DNA from 4 places in the Alteromonas sp. AWQ4_252 genome. Region 3 is predicted to be linked to each of the others. Evidence: predicted binding sites of a transcription regulator. Region 3 holds the regulator's gene; each other region holds the start of a gene.

Region 1 (3,130 bases), 1.6 Mb from region 3:
GTAACCCCTTGCCAGTCAAACTGGCTTAGCCTGTGCAACTAAGAGGGTATTGTCACCAGCTACTTGGAGGCCTTCAATGCTAACCTCACCTTTCCATAAATCTGTTTTTATTTCCGATATTATCGGCGTACTCAACAGCGGCGCTGATTTTTACAAACAAGGCATCAACGCTGCAAGCTATGAGAGTATCAGAGCCATGTTCACCCGCATGCTAGAAGAAAAACAACAGGCAGTAATTGAATTGTCGGCTCATGCCGAGCCGGACCTTGCGGCAAATAGAAAGAGATCTGATTGGCTGGTCGACATAGAATGTGCCTATACCGGCTTTACCAGCCAGATATCAGGAAAACAGGAGTTACCATTTATAAATCACCTGGTAGCCCTCGAAAGTCAGATTGTGGACCATCTGGACGCAGTTTTAGATACCGAGCAATCTCAGGAATGTGCGCAGACAGTCAGAAAAATCCGCGCCAGAATGATCCAGTGCAAAGAAGAGATGTTATCTCTGAAACAAGCTAAAGCGATGTAGTAGTCGCTATCATCGCTCGTCCATGATATTTAATGTATTTGCCCGTTCAACCCAGTCGAGATCCCGGGTTTGTTCATCCAGAGTTCCCTTTGCATCTTCCAAAAACATCTGACAAAAATAGTTAACACACCCAAAGCGCTCTCGATAGGTTTTTAACTGTACTTCCATTTCATGCATGGCATTGGCAAACTCCGAATTCGATTTAGATAATTCATAGTCGCATTTCAGATAAGCACAAAGCACATCAGCCGCTTTTGCGAGAGCAACGTGAATGTCTTCTTTATCCTGCTCAATTAATGGCTGATAGCGTGCCTGAAGCGGTTCAGGAAGCGTCTGTAGAAGCATTGCCTCAAAGCGGCGCTCCAATTTTTTTATCGCTTTCGTAGTATCCGGATCATGGTATTTTACCGGGCTGGGAATATCACTCATGCCGGCTATTTCACTGCCTTCGTGAAAAATTGCCATAGTAGCAACGCGATCCGGGTTCACGTCTTCGTTAAAGACGTCTTTCGCTATTGCGCCCAACATATGAGCAACGACTGCCGCTTCATATATATGGGTGGACAACATTTCTTCTTGAAATTGCGCCATCAGTGGCCATCGTTTCACATTTCGGGCTCGTTGCATTAAGCCAATAAAAGCTGAGTGATTTTTTGACATAGTTCGCCGGTGGTTACTTATAAACAGAATGAGTGTATCAGGAAATGGTTGCTACAACCTTATATAACTGTTGCAAAACATCCCGTGTAATTTCTGCATAAACTTTGTAACTCTGTTCCATCATATCGACAAAAACAATACAGACAAATAATTAAAATATAAATATCAATGACTTACAATTTGGCATGTATTAAGCATTATTAATTGTGAACTTATCAAAGAGCAAGAGGAAAACGTTATGCTAGGTTGGGCAGTTACATTTTTCATTATCGCCATCATCGCAGCTGTTTTTGGCTTCGGAGGCATTGCCGGTGCAGCAACAGGCATTGCTCAATTCTTATTTTTCGTGTTTGTCGCACTGCTGGTCATTTCGCTTCTGGCGAATGCATTCCGCGGTAAGTCACCACGCGTATAACATATCTGGACAAAGGAGAAAGGAACATGAAATATTATAAATTGTTACTTAAAGCACTATTGGTAGCGGGTTTCGCATTTTCACTGGCGGCCTGTGGCGATGGTGAAGCTGAAGACGCAGGCGAAGAGCTTGACGAAGTGATGACAGATGCAGGTAATGCAGTAGAAGATGCCTGTGAAGATGTAAAAGATGGTGTAAATGCAGAAGACAAAGACTGCTAAGCATCTTTACAAGTCAATTAGAAAACCAGGGCTTCCCTGGTTTTCTTTTATCCGTTATTAAGTCTGACGCTGCTCTATAAAATACGCATCCCCCATTTCTCCCACCGCGTTTTAACTAAACTGGTCAAAAAAGTAATTTTCTCGTTGGTCAGTTGCCTATAGTCAAAATACGGCGTAATAATGATTTGTTGACGCTCTATGACACCGAAGTCGTGTTGTATCCATTGGGCGGCGTCAGTGAGTCCCAGACTTTTTGCATATATCCTTCCCATTACGATATTGACTGGCGCTTGAGTCGCTAACGGACTAAACAGCAACGCCGTATCACCAGAATAGGTCAATAGTTCACGCTCACGGTATTGCTGCCAGGTCTCACAATCCTGACGGGCCAGTAAGGTTTGGTGGGCAGGGAGCTGTTGGTACAAATCGAAAACCCACTTGGCATACACGTTAAAGACCTTTCGCCATCCATTTCCACAGGACGTGTTGATCTGTTGGATGATTTCACCGTTGACACCCACAACGCCTTCTTCCGCTCCCGGAACAAAGAACTGGGGACGATTCTGAATATAAACATGTATCGCGCCGTTCGGGTTACCGAAGCCGGCGACATTGCTAACCTGCACGTTATTTGATTCCTGGGCGCCTTAGTTCTTAACGAAACGATTGAGCAATGCTGGAAGCAACGTCAAATCGTTGAACAAAGCCATCATCATAGCAAGTGCGGTCAACAAACCAAAATAAACACTGGGTATGAAATCAGAGAAACCAAAAAGCGAAAAGCCTGTTGAAACAATAATTGAAGTAAACAATATTGCCAGGCCTGAATGATTAAATGCCGCGCGACTACCCGCCTCAACAGGGGTCATCTGATCATGGCTTTCGGACATTCCCCTCAGGTAACTATCGACAAAATGAATAGTGTCATCAATGGCGATCCCCATGGCAATGGCTGCAATAGTAATCGTCATAATATCCAGTGGAATTCCCAACCAACCGATTACACCAAGGATGCCTAAAGTAGTAAGGATGTTCGGAATTAACGCGATAAAGGCTACTTTTAGAGAACGAAAAATCAAAAACATCACTGCAGCAAGTACAAGGTACACCAGCCCCAGCGTTTTTATTTGCGAATCAAACAGACGACTGAGAATATCCTGATATAAAACAAATAAGTTTGTCAGTGTGTACTGCTCTTCAGTTAAACCAACAGCTTTGAGATCCTGATGGATCAGTGTCATTAGACGTTGTCTGTCCAGGTCTTCTGTGGTGTCCTGAATGCGTGTTGCGATACGAAATTTACCG
Region 2 (3,130 bases), 2.4 Mb from region 3:
TGGTGCGGGCCCTGCCGGATTGGCTTGCGCAGACGTGCTTGTTCGCAACGGCGTCAAGCCCGTCGTATTTGATAAGTACGAGGAAATTGGCGGCTTGCTCACGTTCGGCATTCCATCGTTCAAGCTGGAAAAAGAGGTAATTACTCGCCGTCGTGATATTTTCACCGAAATGGGTGTGGAGTTTGTACTCAATACAGAAATAGGCAAAGACGTAGACTTCCAGACACTGCTGGACGACTACGATGCGGTATTCCTGGGCATGGGAACATATAAGTCCATGCAAGGCGGATTTGACAATGAACACGTCGAAGGTGTTTTCGATGCCTTACCTTTCCTTATCGCCAATACAAACCGGGTTATGGGGCTTGAGAAAGACCCTGCTGATTTCGTTGATATGAAAGGCAAGACCGTTGTCGTACTTGGGGGTGGTGACACCACCATGGACTGTGTTCGTACATCTATTCGACAGGGTGCAAAACGAGTGATTTGTGCTTACCGCCGCGATGAAGAAAGTATGCCCGGTTCTCGCCGGGAAGTTGTCAATGCAAAAGAAGAAGGGGTTGAGTTTATGTTTAATCTCCAACCTTTAGATATTGCATTAGATGATAACGGTCATGCCGCAGGCGTAAAACTGGTGAAAACAGAAATGGGACCACCTGATGTCAATGGTCGCCGTCGTCCTGTAGAAGTGGAAGGTTCAGAACACGTGCTTGAGGCTGACGCGGTCATCATCGCTTTTGGTTTCCAACCAAGTCCAGCCAGTTGGTTTGCAGACTATGGCATTATACTCGATGAAAAAGGCCGTGTAAGAGCACCTGCAAAAGGCAAGTTTGCTTACCAGACATCTAATCCACAAATTTTTGCCGGTGGTGATATGGTGCGAGGTAGTGACTTAGTGGTAACCGCTATCGACGAAGGCAGAAAAGCTGCCGAAGGGATCATGGATTACCTGAACGTTTAACCGTTACTCTGAACTTTCTAAAAGCCGTGTAAATCAATTTACACGGCTTTTTTATGGATACTCGCATATTAAAATCTATACCTAAGAAGGGTTGTTGACTTCAGCCATCTTGATATAGTTATATTGAAGTATAACTTTCAGACACGTCATCACCTTAAGTAGGGCAAAAACATGAAAACGTTAAATTTCGTTTGTGTAATGGGCATCACGTTAGCTGCATACTCTCCCACCCTGCTTGCCTCGTCAGCCACTACTCAGTCGTGTCCGAGCAATTTTCATACTGTATCAATGCCCTCTAACGCCTCTCTTTGTCAGCGGTTTGACGCGACTTACCCGGCCACTATGGTTTTTTACTCAAACGATTCACAACAAAATCTTGTTGCCCACTATCGCGATGCGTATCCGGGGTTGGAAGTACGTAGCACGGTACAGGGAAGAACATTACTAACTGCAGATAATAATACTGTGAGAGTGATCATTTCGCCAGACAACGGCGGCTCTCAGGTAGACATGATGATTACCACGGCAAGGTAGGCCTCACTTTTCACTCACTAATTATGATAAGCCGCTAGTTTTACGTCGTACTGCGTAGACTTGGCATTTGCTTTGCAATTTTCCTTTCACAACAGTTTTCTGACACTTACATTGTCAGTTTTTTGACGCATTCGTGAGTATTGGCGAGGGGGAATTATGGAATTAGCAATCATATTGATGATGTTACTTATCGTTGTGGCTTTAGGTGCCATGAAATTGTCAGACAGTGGCGTTAGCTTTCCGTTTAGAAGCAAACCGCAATTGTTCACACCTGTCGAGCACAACTTTCTCAAGCTTATCGAACAAGCGGTGGGTCGGGAGTTTCGCATTGTTTGTCGTGTGCGACTCAGTGACGTTTTGGCTGTACGGGCAAAAGCAGGAAAGAAACAAGCAACCTCTGCAATGGCTCGTGCATCGTCTAAACAACTTGATTTCGTGCTGTGCGATAAAGAGGACATGACGCCCATCATGGCCATTGATTTGGTTTATAACGATGGTAAAAACAAGTATAAATCTCAACGGGATTTCTTTGTCTCCGGCGCCTTGGACGCGGCAGGTTTGCCACATGCCAGAATCAAAGTGAAGACGGGTTACAGTCTGGAGGAAATCCGCGAGTGTATCGAGTCCAAACTCGTCGTTTACCGTCGTAAGCAACAGCGTTTAGCACAAGCACCCATTCACAATCCGGCCCCGCCCAAACGTCCAACGCGTCCGTTGCGGTCAAGTCGCGCAGCTGCCTAAATCGAGATTTTTTGCCTCCGGGCGCTTAAGACCAATAACGTCCCCCAACGTTATTGGTCTATTTTCTTGCAAATTCTGTCAGTTTGCCGTCTTTCATATTACCATTAGCTATACAGTTAAATTTACCGCATCAACGCTTACAGGATGCGCGTACCCATTGTGGATGACATTATGAAAATTGGTATTTTGGGCGCTATGGATCAAGAAGTCGAACTACTCAAGGCTTCTCTAACCAATAGTGAAACCCACCAATGGAAACACCTGACGTTTTATACCGGCACTTTACACGGAGCAGATGTGGTGCTGGTAAAGTGCGGAATTGGCAAAGTCGCCTCAGCGATAGCGACCACCGCGCTAATAGAGCAGTTTTCTCCGAATTTCGTTGTCAATACGGGTTCAGCCGGCGGTTTTGATCCTGACCTGGACATAGGCGATCTTGTTATCGGTTCTGCCGTAAAGTATCACGATGTGGATATTACCCACTTCGGTTATGAAATGGGTCAGTGCGCAGGCATGCCCGCTCAGTACGATTGCGATGCTCGCCTCATCGAAGCTGCTGCAGCAGCCACTAGTGCCATTGGTCACGCCAAGCACACCCAGGGAATGATTTGTACAGGTGACTCTTTCGTGGGTTCAGATGACGCAGCTGAAAAAATTAAAGCGACCTTCCCTGCCATGAAAGCGGTTGAAATGGAAGGTGCCGCCATAGGACAAACATGCTTTATGCTTTCCACTCCATTTCTGGTGATCCGTTCGCTGTCTGATATAGCCGGAAAAACATCAACCGTATCATTTCAGGAATACCTTGAAACGGCAGCTAAGCATTCTGCTGAGTTGGTCATGGAGATGATTGCCCGACTGGTTTAACTCGTATTCAAGCTCAGGCAACCCCTT
Region 3 (3,130 bases):
TCTGATAGTTTTTATCGTTTCTTTATCACTGAGCTTACCTGCTACCGTGGCAAGGGTTTGCAGATGCCCCTCTGTTTGATCCTGAGGAACCAAGAGCGTAAAGAAAATATCCACAGGCTTACTGTCGATGGCGTCAAAATCGATAGCTGGCTTACTGGTAACAACAATGGCAATTACGTGGTCAAGCCCCTCGAGCCGGCCATGAGGTAACGCGATGCCGTTCCCAATCCCTGTGCTACCCATGCGTTCTCGTGACATGAGGCTACTAAGCACCACTGCTTCGTCTATTTCCGGGTTATTTTTAGCGGCAATGCCACTGATTATTTCCAGAATGCGCTTTTTGCTATTGCACTGGACCGCACACTCGGTGCGATCCAGGCTTACTATGGCTTGTATATCCATGGTTTAGTGCTTTTTCAGCTTTTCCTTATGTTTGAGTACTTGCCTGTCTAACTTATCAACCATGCTGTCAATTGCAGCGTACATGTCTTGATTCTGCGAGGATGCGAACACCTCCGCGCCACTCAAATGAACAGTTGCCTCCGCTTTCTGATTAAGTTTCTCAACATTCAGTATGACGTGTACATTCGATATGTGATCGAAGTGTCTTTCCAGTTTACTGAACTTAGTATCGACATAATTACGCAAAGAATCAGTGATCTCAACATGATGACCGGTAAGGTTGATTTGCATATTTCGTCTTCCTTATTGTGAGCAGCCTTAGTTAAATTAGGCTTTTGCGTTGGTTAGACGGTGGAATCGATAGTGATTCCCGGTACTTTGCTATTGTTCGCCGTGCCACCATAATACCTTGGTCGGCCAACAATGAAGCAATCTTGCTGTCGCTTAGTGGTTTGCTCGGCTTTTCGGCCGCAACCAGCTTCTTAATCAGCGCTCTAATCGCCGTAGATGAGCACTCGCCACCTGATTCAGTGGCAACGTGACTGGAGAAGAAATACTTCAACTCAAAAATGCCTCGGGGCGTGTGCATATACTTTTGTGTAGTCACCCGCGAAATGGTTGATTCGTGCATATCTACCATTTCCGCCACGTCGTTTAATACCATGGGCTTCATCATTTCCGGACCGTGTTCAAAAAAGCCCATTTGCTGTTGAACAATGCAATTTGCTACCTTCAACAAGGTATCATTCCGGCTTTCGAGACTCTTGATGAACCACTTGGCTTCTTGCATGTGAGAGCGAATAAATTGGCTGTCACTGCTGTTTTTGGCCCGTCGACTCATGGCCGCATATTGCTGATTAACACTGAGTTTCGGCAGGCTGTCAGGGTTGAGTTCAACTACCCAGCGACCATTTTTCTTCGCCACTGACACATCGGGAATAACGTACTCAGGTTCTTTGGTAATTAGCGCACTACCAGGACGAGGATTCAACGTCTGTAACAAGCGCATGGCTTCCCGAAGCTGATCTTCTTTGAGGCGGGTTTTACGCATTAACGTACGGTAATCTTTACTGCCGAGTAAATCTGCATAGTCTTTTAAAATCAACTTTGCTTCTTCTAACCACGGCGTTTCAGGCGCAAACTGATTTAACTGCACCAATAAACATTCCTGAGGCGTTCTGGAACCTGAACCAATGGGATCGAACATCTGAATGCGTTTCAAGACACATTCCACTTCATCCTCTTCCACCGGTTCTTCCATATCCTCACTGTTGACACTTTGTAGAATGTCGTCGACGGTAACAGTGAGGTAGCCGGACTCGTCGATGGAGTCGATAATGGCTAAGGCAATTGCGCGGTCGGTGTCTGAGAAAGGGGTTAACCGCATTTGCCACAATAAATGGTCTTGAATGTTCTCAGTGGTTTCGCCCTGAAATACTTGTTCGTCGTCACCGCCGGAAGAAGGCCCTGGGGCAGGGGCTGATGAGGCCGAAATGTATTCATCCCAGGTGCTGTCAATGGGAAGCTCATCGGGTAAGTCGTTTTTTTCAAGCGCTTCGCCGGTGTCCATATTATCTGATGCAGACGCGCTCACAGCTTCCTGTGCGCTGTCGTCGTTATCGATATTATTTTTCTCAACTACCTCGTTATCTGCGCCTTCATCTACTTCCAGCAACGGATTTGAATCCAGTGCTTCCTGAATTTCCGCCTGCAAATCGAGCGTAGACAGTTGCAGCAATTTAATTGCCTGCTGTAACTGCGGCGTCATGGTTAGTTGTTGACTAAATTTTAGCTGTAAAGATGGTTTCATCTACGTCTTATTATAACTCTTAAAAAGGATACCCGACAGAATGCCTGCCGTGCCTGCGATAATTCGCATTGCTATCAGGGCTATCTTAACTATAGCCTGAATTGCTCGCCTAGGTATACATCTCTCACTTTTTGGTTACTCAATACTTCTTCGGCAGTGCCTTGAGCAATGAGTTCCCCGTGGCTGACAATATACGCTTCTTCACATACATCCAGAGTTTCACGCACATTGTGATCAGTGATAAGAATGCCAATACCTCTGTCACGTAAATGCTGAATGATCTTCTTTATATCATTAACCGAAATAGGGTCAACACCAGCGAAGGGTTCATCGAGTAAAATAAATTGCGGATTGGCTGCAAGCGCCCTGGCAATTTCAACCCTGCGTCGCTCTCCCCCGGATAAACTCATTCCTGTACTATTGCGTATATGGTTAATATTAAATTCATCAAGTAGCGCATCTGCTTCAGCTTCCCGTTGATGTGTTTTTAAATCTTTACGGGTTTGCAAGATGGCCATGATGTTTTCATGAACAGTAAGCTTGCGAAAAATCGACGCTTCCTGGGGCAGATAACCAATCCCCTTTCGTGCCCGTTCGTGCATTGGCTGATGCGTAAGCTCTTGATTATCTATATTGATTTTGCCTTTATCCAGCGGCACCAGACCTACTATCATGTAAAAAGTCGTGGTTTTTCCAGCGCCATTTGGCCCCAAAAGACCTACGATTTGCCCGGTTGATACCGACAGACTCACATCCCGCACAACTTGTCTGGATTTGTAAGACTTAGCGAGATGCGACGCAGATAAAGTGGCCATGGCTAGTTGTTTTCTCCTTCATTTTCAGTATCTTTACTGTCTTTCGCTTTTATAGCATCAGGCCGGAAAACTGTTGTCACTCTACCATTACCACTGTCTTCTC
Region 4 (3,130 bases), 980 kb from region 3:
TTTCACCTCATATTCGAAGTAGCGGCTTTCACCAGCTAAAAACGGAGCATTTGGAACCCAGTAAGCGACAATATTGTCATGCACTTCGGAATCTGTTGGAATTTCAACTATCTCCAGTTTGCCCTCGGTAAACCCCTGCTTAGGTGTTACCCATAAACTTGGGCGCAGGTGATAATTTGCTTCGGCATCCAGATAATGCTGAAAGTCTGTATCTCGCTGCAGCATGCCGAATCCTTGGGGGCTTTTATCGCTTAAAGAGGTAATTTGTAATCTGGTAGGGTTGGTAAGTGGACGCCACAGTATTTCGCCAGCGCCGTTTAACATCATTACACCATCACTATCATGCACTTCCGGGCGGTAATCGTCGTGCCGCTTTTGTGAGTTTTCACCGTACAAAAACATACTCGTAAATGGAGCCACACCCAATTTTTCCACATCTTCACGAGCAAACAACCAACTTTTAACCTGCATTGTGGTGTCACTGCCTGGCATAAGTTCGAAACTGTAAGCACCTGAAACAGAGGGGCTTTCCAGGCGAGCATAAATCGTTATTGGTTGCCCGTCTCTCGGCTCGATGATCCAAAATTTGGTAAAGTGAGGAAACTCTTCCCCTTCAGGCATGGCTGTATTCAGTGCAAGCCCTCTGGCAGAAATACCATAAACCTGATCCTTTCCTACCAATCGAAAATAAGAAGCGCCGAGAAATACTGCAAATTCGTCTTTATATGCGCTGTTTTTAATCGGGTAGTGAATGCGAAAACCTGCGTAGCCCGACTGTGCATCTGTAAGTCCAGCCAGGGCTTCTGCATTTTTCTCATATATAAATTTATCACTGTCGAAACTAAGGATCTCTTCGCTATTGTCCGGTGCGATGGTCACCACTGTTACTGGCTGCTGATAGAGAAATCCGGGATGGAAAAATTGAAGTTCGTAGTCTTTCTGCTTATGCCACAACGCTTGATCCGGATTAAAACGAATTTGTCGATACGTCTCGTAATCCATTTCCTTTAACTCGGTGGCAAGGTCGTGATCGTTCATTTCATATGCCCGCTGCGCATTCGTTTTAGCTGCATCAATAATACGATTCAAGATCGGCTTGCCCGCTGGCAGATTATTGTCATTCACTTCGTCAGCAAGGCTAAGGGTACTAAAACCAATGCACATACAGTAAACAACAGCGCGAAGTACGGCCGGGCTAATAGAGAAGATCGTACTGAATGAAGTAATTAACGGTAATGTAAAATCCGTGTTTGTCGCTAATTGATTTCGCGGCAACATAATTCCTGGCTCCGATTAACAATCACGTATTCGATCCCTAATGGAATCAACGATTAGACTTTAGTAGTGATTTTGCAAAAGGCGATCCAAGTTTACCGACTGTTAATAACACCTTTAATGCTATGTAATACAAGTGTTTACCTGCATAGCAGCTAGAAAGTCAGTTTTGTGCTTTAGGAAAGAATTACAGGCTGTTGGGAAAAGACGTCGCACTGTTGCCCTGCGCAGACACCAGCACAGCGCAAACGGAGTTAAACGAGTTATCGAAATAATAATTTGTTAATCGACGAGTACGACCCCCTCTAGTAACAAGAATTTAAAAAAACTAAAAATCAGTTAGTTAGCTCCAATCAAGAACCATAAATAATGGGGACAAAGCCACATTGGCAAATGAATTGCTCACTCCCTTCTTATCTATGGGCGACATTCTCGACCATTTTTTTCGCATCTATTTAGGAGTATCAAATGCGTATTACGAATCTCATCAGCATTCTCACCCTTTCAACGGTTTCTGTTTCAGCATTTGCTGCATCTCCCAACTGGCGCTTTGCGGAAGGCGGGTACACCAATGCTGAGATTGGACGTGCAGATTTCGATGGTCTCGATATTGGCGGAACATATCTGCTGGAAAACAATATTTTTGTCACCGGTGAATACAGCATGCTGGACGAAAGCGGTGGTGATCTGGATTTACTCTCTATGGGTCTTGGGTATCGTTTTGTCATCAATAGTAGTACCGATGCCTACGTGGGAGCCAACTTTGAGCGTGCCGACTTCGAAGGGTACGATGAAAACGGCTACAGTGTTAACGCCGGTGTTCGCAGTATGCTGACGGATCAAGTGGAAGTCTTGGGAGAAATTGGTTACTACGATCTGGATGACGGGGACATGACGGTAAAAGCTGGGGCAAATTACTACTTTACACCCCGATGGGCTGTGGGGCTTAGCTACGAAAAAGTTGATGATTTGGATATTACTCAACTCAACGCCCGTTACACCTTCTGATATTTTTAATATGAGCCTGGCGGCGTCAGGCTCTCGTCCCACCAGGTTTACTCAACGCTATTTTCTTCACCCGGCTCATAGTCGTCTTTTTGCCTTATATTGACCGAATCATGTAGTTCTGAATACACCAACACAGCCTCTCCACTTTTAAGCGAAGCAATAACTTCATCAACTTTATCTTCGAAGCTCGCTTCTACTTCACCATAATCCGTACCTTCCCGTAGTACAAATGACTCAGCAATACCGCGCAACGTGTCACTCTCCAACTCACTAATAGGAATAATCATTCTTGCTCATTCACCGGTAAATAGGACTTAAAAAACGCAATCGCTCGGGATTGCAGGTAAATCGTCGGTGCAGTCATATTGCCTTGCATAAAGCCAACATGCCCACCGTATTCACTTAACTCTAACGTAACAGCACGTGCAAGTGCCGTTTCGTCTGGTACCACAGAGGGATGCATAAACGGGTCATCCAAACTGTGCAGAATAAGCGTTGGGCAATGGATTGCACTGAGAAAGGGATACGCACTACATTTTTCATAGTAGTCTGTGGCATCGGCAAAGCCATGTAGCGGTGCAGTAACACGCTCATCGAACGCTTTGAAGGAATCCAGCTTTTTCGCCTCCTGTGCAGAGATGTCGATGAGGCCACCATAATCGATACACTGCATTTTCTTAAGCAATGTATTTTTCATACTTTTAAGCAGATACTTCTGATATACCCGCGAAAAGCCCTGATTGATGTTGTCACTGCACACCGCTAACTTTAAAGGAGCAGACACGGCAATCGCGGCTTGAAGCCATGGTTGAGAAGGGTTTTCTCCAAGCAACTTTAGCAGCATGTT

Evidence for each region. Region 3 encodes sigma-54, which starts transcription at its own class of promoters, with help from an activator protein. Its sites were predicted from a motif close to GTTGGCACGNNNNTNGNNT; they were not measured.
Region 1: ACXACM_RS14870 (DUF1328 domain-containing protein) is a predicted target of sigma-54. The motif match lies at 1,369-1,387, and genes of this name have one in related genera.
Region 2: ACXACM_RS18350 (DUF2726 domain-containing protein) is a predicted target of sigma-54. The motif match lies at 1,555-1,573, and genes of this name have one in related genera.
Region 4: ACXACM_RS03690 (OpgD/OpgG family glucan biosynthesis protein) is a predicted target of sigma-54. The motif match lies at 1,351-1,369, and genes of this name have one in related genera.

What each region holds. Positions count from the first base shown of each region.
Region 1 is NZ_JBSWSV010000001.1:3,377,243-3,380,372, forward strand. Features, by position in the region: gene ACXACM_RS14860 (hypothetical protein) at 77-529, shown strand; gene yfbR (5'-deoxynucleotidase) at 539-1,189, opposite strand; gene ACXACM_RS14870 (DUF1328 domain-containing protein) at 1,428-1,604, shown strand; gene ACXACM_RS14875 (hypothetical protein) at 1,631-1,825, shown strand; gene ACXACM_RS14880 (DUF6942 family protein) at 1,900-2,451, opposite strand; gene ACXACM_RS14885 (efflux RND transporter permease subunit) at 2,473-3,130, opposite strand, start outside.
Region 2 is NZ_JBSWSV010000001.1:4,180,566-4,183,695, forward strand. Features, by position in the region: gene ACXACM_RS18340 (FAD-dependent oxidoreductase) at 1-961, shown strand, start outside; gene ACXACM_RS18345 (hypothetical protein) at 1,133-1,495, shown strand; gene ACXACM_RS18350 (DUF2726 domain-containing protein) at 1,652-2,236, shown strand; gene ACXACM_RS18355 (5'-methylthioadenosine/adenosylhomocysteine nucleosidase) at 2,408-3,103, shown strand.
Region 3 is NZ_JBSWSV010000001.1:1,811,754-1,814,883, forward strand. Features, by position in the region: gene ptsN (PTS IIA-like nitrogen regulatory protein PtsN) at 1-402, opposite strand, end outside; gene hpf (ribosome hibernation promoting factor) at 406-693, opposite strand; gene ACXACM_RS08120 (RNA polymerase factor sigma-54) at 725-2,212, opposite strand; gene lptB (LPS export ABC transporter ATP-binding protein) at 2,302-3,027, opposite strand; gene lptA (lipopolysaccharide transport periplasmic protein LptA) at 3,030-3,130, opposite strand, start outside.
Region 4 is NZ_JBSWSV010000001.1:834,873-838,002, reverse strand. Features, by position in the region: gene ACXACM_RS03690 (OpgD/OpgG family glucan biosynthesis protein) at 1-1,278, opposite strand, end outside; gene ACXACM_RS03685 (outer membrane beta-barrel protein) at 1,744-2,283, shown strand; gene ACXACM_RS03680 (YheU family protein) at 2,331-2,570, opposite strand; gene ACXACM_RS03675 (hydrolase) at 2,567-3,130, opposite strand, start outside.